DNA from 2 places in the Kribbella sp. NPDC055071 genome. Region 2 is predicted to be linked to the other one. Evidence: riboswitches for the same ligand, from Rfam matches in the RefSeq annotation. Region 2 holds a riboswitch; the other holds the start of a gene.
What was found. Region 2 has a riboswitch for thiamine pyrophosphate ahead of ACWF4Z_RS31495 (purine-cytosine permease family protein). Riboswitches for the same ligand answer to the same signal wherever they lie in the genome.
Positions count from the first base shown of each region.

Region 1 (7,308 bases), on a different contig from region 2:
GCTGACAATCCCGCCGCGGGGGGAACCGACGGCGGGTTGGGGGGAACTGTGCCTTTCATTCGTGCTGCGCTCGCATCGGCCGCTCTACTGGTCGTCGGGGCAGGCTGTGGACCATCATCCGGTACGACGGACGTCGCCGACCCACCCGCGAGCGTCGCCACCATCACCAAGCCGACCTCCACACCCACATCCACACCGACCACACCGACCACACCGCCGACGACGGCAGCCACGCCGACCATCGAACCGCCCACGACGACCAAGCCGGCGATCGTCAAGCCGATCACGACCAAGACGAGGGTGTTCGAGTACCGCACGATCCCGTTCAAGAAGAAGACGGTGACGGACGACTCGATGCCCAAGGGCGAGAAGACCATCCGGACGGCAGGGGTCGATGGGACGCGCAAGCTGACCTATGAGATCACGTGGGTGAACGGCGTACAGAAGGCGAAGCGCCTGGTCCGGCAGGACGTCTCCAAGCAGCCGACGACGCAGGTGACAGCCGTCGGCACACAGGTCGAGGAGACCGAATCGTCCGGCTGCGACCCGAACTACAGCGGCTGCGTCCCGATCGCCAGCGACGTCGACTGTTCGGGCGGCAGCGGCAACGGTCCGGAGTACGTCGCGGGCCCGGTCGAGGTCATCGGGTCCGACATCTACGGACTGGACCGCGACCACGACGGCATCGGCTGCGAGGACTGACCAGCCGCAGACCGAACCAGCCGACGACTGACCTAACCAAAGGCTGATCCAGCCGGCAGCGCCACGCACGCGGCCGGCTCAATCACGAACCTGCGGACTCATCATCCGCAAGTCGGGTTAGGCCGGATCCCCAGGCCATCACAATCGCCACGGACAGCGCCAGCTGAGCGTGAGCACCGGTCGTCGCGGGTGATTGTGATGGGCTGGAGATCGGCAGCACGATCTAGGGTGGGCGGGTGCTGGTTTATGTGTTGGGGCCGCAGGATCTGGGGGAGGTTCGGTTTGCGGTTTCGCCGGCCGCTGAGATGGTTCTGTCGTTGCGGGCGCTGAGGGACCCTGGACGGTTTCCGCTGCAGTTGCGGTGGGTTCGGGCAGTGCAGCCTCGTCTACAGGAGCTGGACTGGTCGGTTCTGAAGTGGTTGGTCAACGACACGATGGGCAGCCCCGACTTCCTGACACCCCGGCCGACGTCGCCCCTGACGCAACTCGAGGACGAACTGGCGATCATCGCGGACGTCGACCCCGAAACCTTCGACCGCCAACTCGTTGCGGTCAACAACGCGAGACCTGAGGATCTGGACCCCGTCAAGGTCGTCGACGCACTCCGCGAGTACTGGGACGCGGTCATGGCGCCGTACTGGGATCGGATGCGCGCGATCCTCACCGCCGACATCAGCTACCGCGGACACATCCTGACCCAACACGGCACCGACGCGATGCTCAACGGACTCGGCCCCGCGATCACCTACAGCGACGGACTACTCAAGGTCGACCAGGTCAGCGACCCCAGCCGCACCGAGAAGGTCGACGGCCGCGGACTCGTCCTGCAGCCGACCTTGTTCGGGCCGCATGCGGTGATCCCGATGGAGGTCGGCGCCGCGCCCATCCTCGGGTACCCGCCGCGCGGCCAGGCCCACCTGTGGTCCGTCGTCGAACCGCCCTCACGACAGGATCTCGCCCAATTGATCGGTACGCCGCGCGCCCACATCCTCACGCTGCTCACGCATCCGCGCACCACGACCGACCTGGCCGGCGAGCTGAAGGTGACGCCGTCGGCCGTGAGCCAGCACCTTCAACTGCTGCGTCGTACCGGTCTGGTCGAGCCGGAACGTACCGGTAAACAAGTGCTTTACCGGCCGACCGAGCTCGCCGCACTCCTGACCGGATCCGATCCGACCTGAGCTATAGTCGAAACTCCGCGGGAGCTTGCAGGAGTGGGCTGAGAGGGTGACCGGACCGTCACCGACCGCTGAACCTGAATCGGGTAATTCCGGCGTAGGGAGGAAGCGATGCAAGAGCCTGTGTGGGTGAACGGTTCGGCGACCGACGTCGCCCCGGGTCGCTCCGTCGCCGAGCTGGTGCGGGAGTATTCCGACCGACAGACCGGGATCGCGGTGGCGATCAACGAGGATGTGCTGACCAAGGCCGAGTGGGCGGAGACGACCCTGAAGCCGGGCGATCGGGTCGAGATCGTCAGTGCGGTCCAAGGAGGCTGACATGGATGATCCGTTCGAGCTGGGCGGCCGCACGTACACGTCGCGACTCATCATGGGGACCGGCGGTTCGGCCAACCTGGAAGTGATGGAGGAGGCATTGATTGCCTCCGGCACCCAATTGACCACGGTCGCGATGCGTCGGCTGGGCACGGGCCACGAGGGCTCGGTCCTCGACGTACTCACGAAGCACGGCATCGACGTCCTGCCGAACACGGCCGGCTGCCACACCGCCGCCGAGGCGGTCCTCACCGCCAAGCTCGCCCGGGAGGCCTTGCAGACCGACCTGATCAAGGTCGAGGTCGTCGCCGACGACCACCTGCTCCTGCCGGACCCGATCGAGCTCCTCGACGCCGTAGATGCCTTGGTGGCCGACGGTTTCACCGTCCTCCCCTACACCAACGACGACCCGATCCTCGCGCGCCGGCTGGAGCAGGCGGGATGCGCTGCGGTGATGCCGTTGGCCGCGCCGATCGGTTCCGCGCTCGGCATCCGGAATCCGCACAACCTCGCGCTGATCGTCGAGGCCGCGAACGTCCCGGTAATCGTTGACGCAGGCATCGGTACGGCGAGTGACGCGGCGCTGGCCATGGAGCTCGGCTGCTCCGCGGTCATGCTCGCCACCCCGGTCACGCGGGCCGAGAAGCCCGCGCTGATGGCCGCGGCGATGCGCGACGCGATCTCGGCCGGTCGCAACGCACGCCTGGCCGGCCGCGTCCCGAAACGGTGGCAATCGGCCCACGCCTCATCCCCTACCACCGGCCTACCGACCTTCTGAGGAAGACCTTTGCGCAAGTTCTCGTACCCACAACCGGACGGTGTTGCCGCCGGCAAGGGATACAGCCATGTCGTGACCGGGCCTGGTCAGTGGGTGGCGATCTCCGGGCAGGTCGCGCTGGACAGCGACGGAAAGTTCGTCGGAGTCGGGGATCCGGCCGCGCAGGCCCGGCAGGTGTTCGCCAACCTGGAAGCCTGCCTGAAGGCCGCGGGTGCCACGTTCGCCGATGTGGTGAAGCTGACCTTCTACGTCACCGACATCGCGTATCTGCCGGCACTCCGCGCGGCCCGCGACGAGTACGTCGACACCGACAATCCACCCGCCTCGATGGCCCTGCAGGTCGCCGGGCTGTTCAGTCCCGACGCCCTGGTCGAGGTCGAGGCCGACGCCATCATCTGAGGCTAGCGCAACAGATCCACCGCAATCCGCGCCGCTTCGCCAATGGCAGCGTCGACCCGCGGCTGTCGGAAGTCACCCCGAGCGCTGCGAGTGAACACAGCAACGGCGAACGCCGCGCCACCCGGCAGCGTGACCACGCCGACCTCATGCCGCAGAGCGCCGTACGTCCCGGTCTTCCCCGCGACGAGCACCTCGTCATGCGGGAAACCGGACGCCAACCTCTGCAGGAACACCTGTCGCTGCATGGTCGCCCGCACAAACGAGGTCTGCTCGGTCGAGAGCAACTCACCCGCCCACAATCGCCGCAAGAGCAGCGTCAGGTCCCGCGGACAGCTCGCCGACGCGTTCGCCGCGTCGTAGACCCCGTCCGGATCGGTCTGATCGTTGTCCGCGAGTACGGCGAGGGCCGCATCCGGACTCGACAGACCGGTCAACCGCTGCAAGTACCGCAGCTGCGAAGCGGTTCCCCGCCGTACGGAGGTCCGTCGCAGACCGAAAGACTCGAGCAGCGCGGCCAACCGCTGTACGCCGACAACGTCGAGCAACGCGTCCGCCGAGGCATTGTCCGACACCGTCATCATCGACAGCGCGAGATCCCGCAGCGACGCCGTCACCGGATCCGCGAACAGCGCCAACCCGGTCGGTCCGTCCGTCCGCGTCGACGGATCCAACGTCACCCGCGTCCGCGGATCCACCTCACCCTGATCCACCAACCGGCAGAACCCAGCCAGTAAAGGCAGCTTGTAAACAGACGCCATCGGTACGACGTCATCCGCATCGACCTCGACCGTGGCGTCGGAATCGTCGAGCGAGACCGCATGCAGCCAACCCCGTACGCCGGCATCCTCGAAGACGCCCCTGATCCGCACATTCATGAGATCACCAGGGCGTCCGTCAGCTGCGCCATCACGTCCGTCGGCCGGAGGAACGGCGTACGCGTCCGGGACCACACCAGCCGAAGCCGCACCGGCAGCGGGTCGTCGACCAGTCGATGCCGCCCGATCCCCGGGGCGGCCAACGCCGGATCCGCCGTCACCACGATCGCCTGACCCGCCGCAGCCATCGCGAGCCCGGCCCGCTCATCCGTCACCACGACCGTGCCACCTTCCGGCCGATGCAACGCCAATGTGTCCAGGAAGAGATCCCGAGCCGCCGGAGCCTCCGCCCGCGGCCGAACGGCGACCGGCAGCCGACCCAACCGCCGCAACTTCAGCTCCGAACCGTCATCCGGAGTCAACGACGTCGGCACCAGCGCCCACGTCGGCAGCAACGTGACCGCCCCGGCCTCCAGCCCGTCCAGCACAGTCGGATGCAGTACGGCGGCCACCGTCAGCCGCCCCGTACCGACCTGGCCAACCAACGAACTGGTCGGCGCAGACACAACCGTCACCCGGCTCCCCGGGATGACCGCACCACAAGCCGCCGCCACCGCGGCTCCGGCCGACGGCGGAACCTCCGGCGCGAGTCCAAGCCGGATCTCCGGGCCTTCCGGATCCCTCCCGATCGCGGCCTGGTGCAGCTCCTCGATCGAGGTCAGCGCACGCCGCGCATACGGAAGCAGGGCGGCCCCGGCCGCGGTCAGCTCGACCCGACCCTGACCGCGCTCGAACAGCTTCGAACCGACGAGCGCCTCCAGCCGGCGCAGGCCCTGGGACAGCGGCGGCTGGGTGATACCGACAGCCCGGGCCGCATCGCCAAAGTGTTGCTCCTCGGCGAGCGCGATGAAGATCTGCAGATGCCGTTCAGTCAGCATGACCCAGCTGACCTGCGGCGATATCTCCAGACAATCGGATCATGCGTCAGAGCATATTCGACATGCCGCGCTCGCTTCACCTTGACTGAAGGCTCAGGTACGGCGAGAGAAGACAGCGTGAAGGTGAGTCGCAGAGGCATGTTGACCGGCGCAGCCGCGGTCGGAGCGGCCGGTGTGATCGGAGCCGCGACCCGCGAGCAGGTCGCCACAGCAGAAACCGAAACAATGACCCAGCAGCGGACGCCGGTGGAGATCACCTGGTTCGGCACGCACGCATGGCAGCTCAAGTCCGGCAACAGCGTCGTACTGACCGATCCGTGGCTGACTCGCTTCAAGACCGGCACGTTCACCCCGGAGGGCGCGGACCCCAAGACCAAGCTGGTGATCAAGCCCGAGGTGATCGATCGCCACCTCACCACGGCCGACGCGATCCTGGTCCACCACGCGCACTACGACCACATGGCCGACGTTCCGTACGTCGCGAAGAAGACGCAGGCGACCGTCCTCGGTACGCAGACCCACGTCAACCTGCTCAAGGCGATGCGGACCCCGGCGGACCTGCTCTCCCCGGTTCGCGGCGGCGAATACCTACCGTTCGGCGGTTTCACGATCGAGGTGTTCCCGTCGCTGCATTCGTGCAGTGGTGAGCGGCACACCTACGCCTGGCCGGGCTACCACCTGGAGTCGGTCCCGCCGCGTCCGCGGGTGATCGAGGACCTGGTCGAGGGCGGCACGCTCGCGTTCGTGATCACGATCGGCGGCCTGCGCATCCTCAGTCTGAGTACGGCGAACTTCGACCCGAACGCGCTGCGCGGCCTTCAGGTCGACGTCGCGTTCGCGGCCCCCGGCGGTGAGCCCGGCATCACCGATCGGCTACTGCAAACCATCAAGCCGGTGAAGACGGTCATCGCCACGCACTGGGACGACTTCGACAAGCCGCTCGACGAGCCAGGTGTCCCGTGGACCGATCTGGCCCCACTCCGCGCCTCGGTCGAGAAGACCGGCGCGAAGTTCGTCGTACTGGATCACCTGCAGAAGGTCACGCTTTGACGCGGTAGTGGTACTGCGAGACGGTCCGGAAGCCCAAGCGGTCGTAGAGGGCCCGGGCCGGCTCGTTGTCCGCGAGCACGCAGAGCCAGACCCACCGCGCGCCCAGTGTCGTTGCCTTCTGCAACAAGCCCTGGATCACCGCGAGTGCGATCCCCTGCCGGCGGAAACGCTCGTCGACGGCGAGGCAGTACAGCCCGGCCGTGTCCTCGACCAGGGCGAGCCGCCCGATCCCGCGAGCCGGCCGACCTTCGGGTACGACGGCGTACACAGCGTTCCCGCGGTCGAGAATCTCCCGGGCCGCCGCCTGCTCAGCCGAACCACCCCGCCCGTCGATGCTCCACCAGAGATCCATCCAGTCATTGGTCGGAGCCGACGAAATATTCACCCCGACCGACGGTGTCGGCAGCTTGGCGAGCACCTCGGAGATCTCGGCGTACTGCACCAATGTCGGCGTCTTCACCTGATAACCGCGCGCCTCGAGATGGGCATCGAGGTCGGACGGCTGGACCGCCGGAGTGATCTGGAACGACGGTGTGATGCCGTGGGATTCGTACAGATTTTCGACGTAATTCAAGGCTTTTCCGACGTCGAACGGCGTCCGCGCAGGCAGCACCGAATTCGCTCGCAGCGTCACACCGGCGTTGCGTCGGACCAACCAGCCGTCCAGCTCGGTCTTGGCCTCGGCAGGCCAGCCTTGGTTCATCAGGGAATCCATCCGAGCTGCGCTGATCACTCCACCGAGCGTAGAACTCAGCGGATCAGATTGCAAGACATTGAATATTTATTCATAGCTCCGCGGGCCGCTGGTCAGGACGCTGTCCGCAGCGAGCCGATGACGTCCGCGAGCAGATCGATGCCCTCGACAACTTCTTTTTGGCTGAGCGACCCGTACCCGAAGACCAGCCCGGCCGGCCCCGATCCCGACACCCAGTACGGCGCCAGCCCGTAGACCCCCAGCCCGCGTTCGCGGGCGGCGCGTTCGAGTGGCGTCTCGGCCAGATCAGGCGGCAAGAACGCCATCACGTGCAGCCCCGCCGACACCCCGACCGGCTCGAACTCCGGCAGCCGCGCCCCCAGCCGCTCGACCAACGTGTCCCGCAGCAACCGGTAGCGCGGCCGCATCCGGCGCAGAT
Region 1 is NZ_JBSGUS010000050.1:5,525-12,832, reverse strand. Features, by position in the region: gene ACWF4Z_RS37815 (G5 domain-containing protein) at 49-702, shown strand; gene ACWF4Z_RS37810 (DUF5937 family protein) at 1,077-1,883, shown strand; TPP riboswitch at 1,891-2,001, shown strand; gene thiS (sulfur carrier protein ThiS) at 1,992-2,198, shown strand; gene ACWF4Z_RS37800 (thiazole synthase) at 2,200-2,973, shown strand; gene ACWF4Z_RS37795 (RidA family protein) at 2,983-3,372, shown strand; gene ACWF4Z_RS37790 (serine hydrolase) at 3,375-4,247, opposite strand; gene ACWF4Z_RS37785 (LysR family transcriptional regulator) at 4,244-5,125, opposite strand; gene ACWF4Z_RS37780 (MBL fold metallo-hydrolase) at 5,264-6,175, shown strand; gene ACWF4Z_RS37775 (GNAT family N-acetyltransferase) at 6,165-6,908, opposite strand; gene pdxR (MocR-like pyridoxine biosynthesis transcription factor PdxR) at 6,983-7,308, opposite strand, start outside.
Region 1: linked by a shared signal. The riboswitch ahead of thiS (sulfur carrier protein ThiS) and the one ahead of ACWF4Z_RS31495 (purine-cytosine permease family protein) in region 2 are both predicted to bind thiamine pyrophosphate.

Region 2 (7,308 bases):
GCGACGTACGCACGGATCGCGGCAGCCTTCCCCGGATTCTCCAGGGATTCGGTCGGCACGTAGAGGTGGCCGGCGTCATCGCGGAGGCCGTGCTCGATCGTCGTACCGCCGTCCTTGCCGTACTTGGCCAGGTACCGCTTGATCTGGACACCGCCGATCGGCGCGACCTGGACCTGCTTCCCGGCGAGCGCGTTCACGTAGACGTCGCCGGTGCTGGGGAGCTCGATCAGCTTGACGTCGTCCTTGGTCAGGCCGGCCTTCTGCAGCACTTTGAGGACGAGCGCGCCCTGGGCCTGTCCCGGGCTGTACGCGATCGTCTTGCCACGCAGGTCCGCGAGCGTCTTCACCGTGGTGCCGGGGGCGATGCCCAGCTCGTAGATCGGGTGGTTGAGCGGGTCCTGGCGGAACTTCGAGGCGACGATCTTCACGTGCAGACCGGTCCAGGTCGCGTGGATCGGCGGGATCTCCGCGACCGAGCCGACGTCGAGCGCGTGCGCCCGGAACGCCTCGGTGGTCTGCGGACCGCCGCTCAGGTTCGCGAACTGGACGAACTTCGAGACCTTGTCGATCTGCCCGGACAGCTTGAGCGCCACCTCGGTGGCGGGGTCGCCGACGACGATCTTCGTGCCGTCGGGGACGGTCGTCGGCAGGGCGGCGTCGAGCGAGAGGGTCGCGCCGGCGTCCGCCTTGGCGCCACATCCGGTGACAACGGCCAGCAGGGCGAGTACGGCGTACAAACGTTTTCTAGACATGGTGGGCTTTCGCGTAGTGGCCGTCGTGGTAGAGCAGGGGCTCGTGCTCACGCCGTTCGGTGTGGGTGGTCAGGCGGGCGACGACCAGGGAGTGGTCGCCCACGGCGAAGCGGTGCTCGACCTGCGCACGCAGGAAGCTCGGGGCCTCGTCGAGTACGGGTTCGCCGGTCTGCAGTCGCGACCAGCGGGTCGGTTCGGCGAACCGGTCGATGCCGCTGGTGGCGAACCGGCCGGCGATCGGGTGCTGGTCGGCGGAGAGGAAGTTGATCACCAGGTTGTCGGTGCTGCTGACGGTCGGCCAGCTCGACGCCGTCCTGGCGATCGAGAAAGAGACCAGCGGCGGCAGCAGGCTGACCGAGACCAGTGAGGTCGCGGTGAACCCGACCGGGCCGTCACCCGCGTCCGCCGTGATCACCACGACACCGGCGGCGTGGCGACGAAACACGGAACGGAAGACGTCGGCGTCCACGATCCGCTCCTCCTGATGGTCGGGGACGACGGACAGGGCAGGGCGATTCAGGGCAGGCAAAGACATGTCTCTCCCTCGATCACGGGGCAGGGACGACCGGCAGCAGATACCGGGCGGAAGGTGGAAGCCGGTGCAGAACGGCTTCATGCAGCGCGGAGCTGGGGTGCAGCGACGGAACGCGTCACCGACAGGTGGAGCTCGCCGTCCGCAGCAGGTCGATGACGCGACGGCGGGTGAGGAAGGTCGTCGTCATGTCAGCAATCTTCGCATCATTGTCTACTGATGAACTAGACAATCTCGCGATCCGGGACGGCTGTCCGCAAACGACCACCCACCGGGACGACACGCCACCGGGTTGCCCTCACACTCCCGGGCCCCGGTGCGTTCTACTGACGTGATGGCTCGGGAGAAGGTCGGACTGCCGCCGTTCCAGGCGCTCGTCGACGATCACTGGCGCGACGTGGCGCGGCTGGCGCGCGCGTTGGCGGGACCGGTGGACGGCGACGACGTGGCCCAGCGCGCCTGGGAGAAGGCGTTCGCCGCGTACCCGGCGCTCACCTCGGCGAAGAACCTGCGCAGCTGGCTGCTGACCATCACGTCCCGGTGTGCGACCGACCTGCATCGCGCCCGCAAACCCCAACGACCCCTCGACGAGGCGCCACCCGTGTCGGTCAACGGCCCGGAGTCCGCCGACTGGCCGGATCCCGACCTCTGGCGAGCGGTCAACGAGCTGCCCGAACGTCAACGGTTCGCGATCACGCTCAAATACGTCGGCGACCTGGACCACCACGGTCTGGCCGCCGCCCTGGACACCACCCCCGCCGCATCGCGCCGGCTTGTCAGCGACGCCCTCGCGGCTTTGCGTACCAAACTCGGAGTAAACGTATGAATGACCTCGAGAACCGGCTCGCCCGGTTCACCATCCCTGATCTGAAACCACCGGTCTTTCCCGCCGCGGATGTCGCTTACACCCTGCATGACACTCCGATCGGCACGATGCTGCTCGCGGTCGCTCACGGCAAGGTGGTGGCCAGTTCCTTCGGTACCGAAGAGACCATCACGAACCGCCTCGCGCGGGCGGTCTCCCCGCGCGTACTGCGGCAGCCCGCCGCTCTGGACGACGTACGGCGGCAATTGGACGAATACCTGGCGGGGCGTCGGCAAGCGTTTGATCTCGAAGTGGATCTCGCGCTCGCGACACCCTTCCAACGCCTTGTGCTGAACGATTTGCCATTACACACGAGCTATGGCCGGACGACGACGTACGGGACTGTCGCCGGCGAGATCCACAAGCCGAAGGCGGCGCGAGCCGTCGGTACGGCGCTCGGCGCGAACCCCGTCTGCGTCGTGCTGCCGTGCCATCGGGTGATCGGCGCGAGCGGTGCGCTCACCGGGTACGCGGGCGGTCTGGACGCCAAGCGATTCCTGCTGAACCTTGAAGCAAAGGACTGAATTTCTTACCCACGGATTCGAAGCGAAGGAGGTGGAGTGGGCAGTTCGCGGGAATTGATTTACACTCCTCGAAACGAGGAGCAGGTCCCCAATGTGGAGTGGGGATCTGCTTCTTGTTTTCGGCCTCCGGCGCGACAAATGCGCCAGTGAGATTGTTTCGGAAAAGAATTCAGGTCGAGAAACTGACGCGTCAGTCAGATCCGGTCGGGCCGGGCTGGTGGATCTCCAGGATCAGACGGCGGCGGCCGCCCCACTCGCGCTTGTAGACCTTGTAGTTCTCGATGCCGGCGGCGGCGCAGAGGCGGCCGTAGCTGACCTCGTCGTGGATGAAGTGCACGCCGCTGCGGTTGTCGCTGAAGTCGGTGGTGACGATCCGGTGCTCGGGCCCCTGCCGCATCCCGTTGGCGATCTCGGCCGCGGTCGCCGGTCCCCAGGCCGGGCCCTCGATGATCGCGATCCCGCCCGGCTTCAGCACCCGGGAGATCTCGCAGATCGTGGAGATCTGCTCGTCCTCGGCGAACAGCTCGTGGAACGCGGTCCACAGGCAGATCACCGCGTCGAAGGCGTCCCAGCGGTACGGCAGGTCCGTCATCGAGCCGATCGCCCAGTCGATCTTGAGGTCTTCCTCGTCCGCCTTGGCCTTACCCGCCTCGATCAGGTTCGGCGAGATGTCCAGCCCACGGACGACCTTGCCGGCCCGGCGCAGCGGCAACGCGATCCGGCCGTACCCACAGCACAGGTCGAGGACCGACTCACGCCCCTCCAGCAGCTCCTCGACGGCGGTGATGATCGCCGCGTCCCGCTCGGGTGTCGTCCGCGAGATCAGTCCGTCGACCCCGAGTTCCGCGTACTCGGCCCGACTGCGCAGTGCGGAGTTCAGCATGATCGCCAGTATCCCGGGTGCTCCGGGTCAGTTGTCCAGCGGCCGGCGCCTGAGCTTGCCCAGCACGACCGCGGCGACCATCGAGACGACGATCGAGGTGTACGTCGCTCCGAGCCATCCCGGCACCGGGTGATGGTTGAACACCCGCTGCTGGACGTCGGTCCAGAACGGCGACCACCCGGCCACGGTGCCCGGGTTGACCAGCTGGTACGCGACGAAGCCGATCAGCCAGGCGACCGTGGGTTGCCAGCGGAACTTCGCCGTACTGGAGACATCCCACTGCATCTTGCTCACCACGAAGAAGTCGGCGATCGCGACCGCGAACAGCGGGATGAAGACCGAGCCGATCAGGTACAGGAACTGCGTGTAGTTGCCCAGGTCAACCATCAGCGCGATACCGGTGGCGATCACGCCGATCGCGACGGAGATCCAGCGCCGGTCGATGTGGCCGATCAGGTTGTGCGCGGCCATCGTGGTCGAGTAGACGTTCGCGTAGGCCTCATCGACCTCGTCCACCAGCAACACGAACAGCGCGATCGCACCGGCCGGCAGGGTGACCAGTGCGGTGATGACGTCCTCGCTGTTCGTCTGCAGGGTCGCGACTGCGAACACGCCCAAGGCGTAGTACCCGATAGCGGCCAGGCCGTAGCCGAGGGACGAACCGGCGAACGCGGCCTTGTTGGTGCGTGAGTGCCTGGTGTAGTCCGCGGCGAGTGGCGCGAACGAGACCACACCGGCGGCGGCCAGGTCCACGGCCGGCCAGAAGCCGAACACGCTGTCCTGCGGTAGTGCGTGGACTGGCTTGCTGAGGACCTGTACGAACAGGTAGATCGACGCGATCAGCACCAGCCAGACCATGAACTTCCGCAGCACCTTCACGCTGCCGAGCGGACGGACCGCCATGGCCGTGGCGATCACACCGGCAAGTACGACGAACAGCCAGCGCCAACGCTCGCTCGTCACCGCAACCGCGGCCTGGGAGATGACGATGATCTCCATGGTGGCCCAGCCGACGTTCTGGGCGATGTTGAGCACTGTCGGCGCTATGGAACCCTTGCGGCCGAAGAGGCCGCGGAGACTCGCCATCGCGGGCGCACCGGTCTGTGAACCGAAGACAGCGGCGCCACCGAGCACTAGGGCGCCGATACCGCAGCCGACGACGACTGCGAGCAGTCCCTGCCACAGTGAGCCGGTGTACGCGGCCACGAGAGCGCCGGTGACCGGGCCGAACAGTGAGATGCCGAAGTTGCCCCAGAGGGTGAACTGGTCCAGGAACCCGAGCGTTCGGGGCGCATCGGTGGTCAGAACGAGCGGAGCCTCGGTTTGCCTCGCAGGACGAACAGCAGTACTGGTCACGATGACCCGCTCCCTACGCCGGCATTACCCGGTCAGGTTCAGGCGGTCGGCGACCCTGCTGTCGCCCTCTCAGCCCGCGCAGATCGGTGCGAGCTCCCGCTGAGGTTTTGTTTGCCGCGTCAACAGTAGCTCTTCCGCCGGATGCGGGCGGCGGCTACTCGGTTTCCGGCGCGGCGGCTACTCGGATTCCGGCGCGGCGGCGGCTCGTTGGATGAGAGCGGCGACCTCGGGCCCGTTGGTGAGCACTGGCATGTGTGAGCCGGTTTCGAGCGTTCTGGCCTCGCCGTGGCTCAGCTCCGCGAGTCGTTGGACCCAGTCGGCCGGTGAGATCAGGTCGTGCTTGCAGCGCACGATGACCACCGGTGCCTTCACCTGAGTGATCACAGCGGCCAGGTCGTGGTGTCTGGCGGCTTCTGCGGCCCGCGCGATCGTGGAGAACGTCGTACGGGCGTACTGCGGGGTGACTACCCGGATCAGCCTCGGCGACTCCGGTACGGCGGAGCCCACGAACCGGACCGCGCGATCCACCCAGCTCGACATCCGCACGTCTCCGGTCGGAGCCGCGAGTACGAGCGCGTGGACCAGTTCGGGGTGGGTGACCGCGGTCTCGACCACGACCTGGCAGCTGGCCGAGTGACCTACCAGGACGGACCGCTCCCGGATCTTGTCCGCGAGTGCGACGCCCAGCGCGCGCGGGTGGAGATCCTCGCGGTCGCCTGCTGGTTCGCCGTACCCGGGCAACGTGAGGACCTGGTACGGCGTGGTCAGGTGCTCGACCGTCTTGGCGTAGGACTCCGGCCCGAGGCCGAGGCCTGGGACCAGGACGACGGGTGCGTTCACTCCCAGGGCGCTTTGGCCGGCGGACCTTGGACGATCGGGTTGCGCACCTCGGGCTTCAGCTCACGCCACCCGAGCGCCAGGCCGGCGGCGAGGATCAGCAGGCCGAGACCACCCCAGCCGTACGCCGTGGGCAACCGGTCGACCGAGCCGTCGATCGCACCCAGGCCGGTGGTCAGGACCATGATCAGCCAGATCAGGATCGGGATCACGGAGACCGCAACCAGCAGCAGGCCACCGAGCTCGATCGGATCGGGTTGGCGACCGGCCTTGCGGCGTGCGAGCACGTCGCGGATCCACATCGCCAGCGCGGCCAAGCCGACCACCACGAGCAGCAGCTGGCCGATCGCGTCGATCACGTCGGTGCGGAGCGGGTGGTTGAGCGGTGAGCCGGGCGCCTGGGAGATGTCCCGGAGTGAGACCCGTTGAATGGTCAGGACCAGCAGTCCGTAGATCCCCGCGATCAGAGTGGCCAGTCCGACGACTCGAGCGGCGCGCGGGTCACGGGGTGCGACCAGCTCTTCACGACCGTACGTCGGCAGCTCGTGCTGCTGCGGGTGCACCGGAGCGCCGTACGGGCTGCCCTGCCGATACACCGGCGGCTGCGTGTAGCCCGGGCCGCCGTACTGGCCCGGCGCTTGCCCTTGCTGAGCCGGTTGAGGTGGTTGGCCCTGGGCCGGTTGACCTTGCGGCGCCTGCGGGCCATACGTGCCACCGCCGTACGGCGTAGGCCGCGCGTAGTACTGCTCGTCCCCGGACTGGTCAGGCTCATCCCCCCGGCCATACGTCGGAAAATCCTGCGACGACACCACTCCACCTCCCCTCGGACTCAGCCATGACCCTCGACCCTACCCACCCAGCACCCGCCCCGAAAGGGCAGCTCAGGCGGTGCGGGTGCGGAGGAACTTGCCGAAGTGGGGGACTGTGAAGGCTACGGTGCCTCGTTCGGCGGAGAAGACGAGGCCTTTCTTGATGAGGCCGTCTCGGGCTGGGGAGAGGGACTGGGGTTTGCGGCTCAGGGTGTTGGCTACTTCGGCGGTGGGGACGGAGCCGTCGTCCACGCCGATGCCCAGCTCGGCCATGGCTCGCATGTACTCGCGTTCGGCGGGGGTGGCGCGTTCGTACCTCGAACCGAAGAAGCCGACGGTCAGCTCCGCCGACGCCTCCGGAGCGGCCAGGGCGACGTCTTTGATGGTGATCGGGGACGTCGGCGCGTGGTCCCAGGTGGAGTGGGCGAAGGCCTGGACGAAGTACGGGTAGCCGTCGGTCTGGGCGTACAGCTCGTCCAGCGCCTCCTCGTCGTACTGGACGCCCTCGCTCTCCGCGGGGATCATCAGCGCGCGATCACACGCCTCCCGCGCCAACCGGTCGACGCGGATGTAGCGGAAGAGCCGCTCGGAGTACGACTTGCTCGCAGACAGTACAGCGGGCAGATGCGGCAGACCGGCACCCACAACGACCAGTGGCGCGCTCTGCTGCGAGATCTCGTGACAAGCGGCGCACAGCGCGGACAGGTCGTCCGCACTGATGTCCTGCATCTCGTCGATGAACAGTCCGAC
Region 2 is NZ_JBSGUS010000023.1:113,667-120,974, reverse strand. Features, by position in the region: gene ACWF4Z_RS31520 (ABC transporter substrate-binding protein) at 1-752, opposite strand, end outside; gene ACWF4Z_RS31515 (flavin reductase family protein) at 745-1,287, opposite strand; gene ACWF4Z_RS31510 (RNA polymerase sigma factor) at 1,601-2,110, shown strand; gene ACWF4Z_RS31505 (methylated-DNA--[protein]-cysteine S-methyltransferase) at 2,107-2,673, shown strand; gene ACWF4Z_RS31500 (class I SAM-dependent methyltransferase) at 2,864-3,556, opposite strand; gene ACWF4Z_RS31495 (purine-cytosine permease family protein) at 3,584-4,912, opposite strand; TPP riboswitch at 4,906-5,022, opposite strand; gene ACWF4Z_RS31490 (alpha/beta fold hydrolase) at 5,090-5,752, opposite strand; gene ACWF4Z_RS31485 (hypothetical protein) at 5,749-6,558, opposite strand; gene ACWF4Z_RS31480 (ATP-binding protein) at 6,631-7,308, opposite strand, start outside.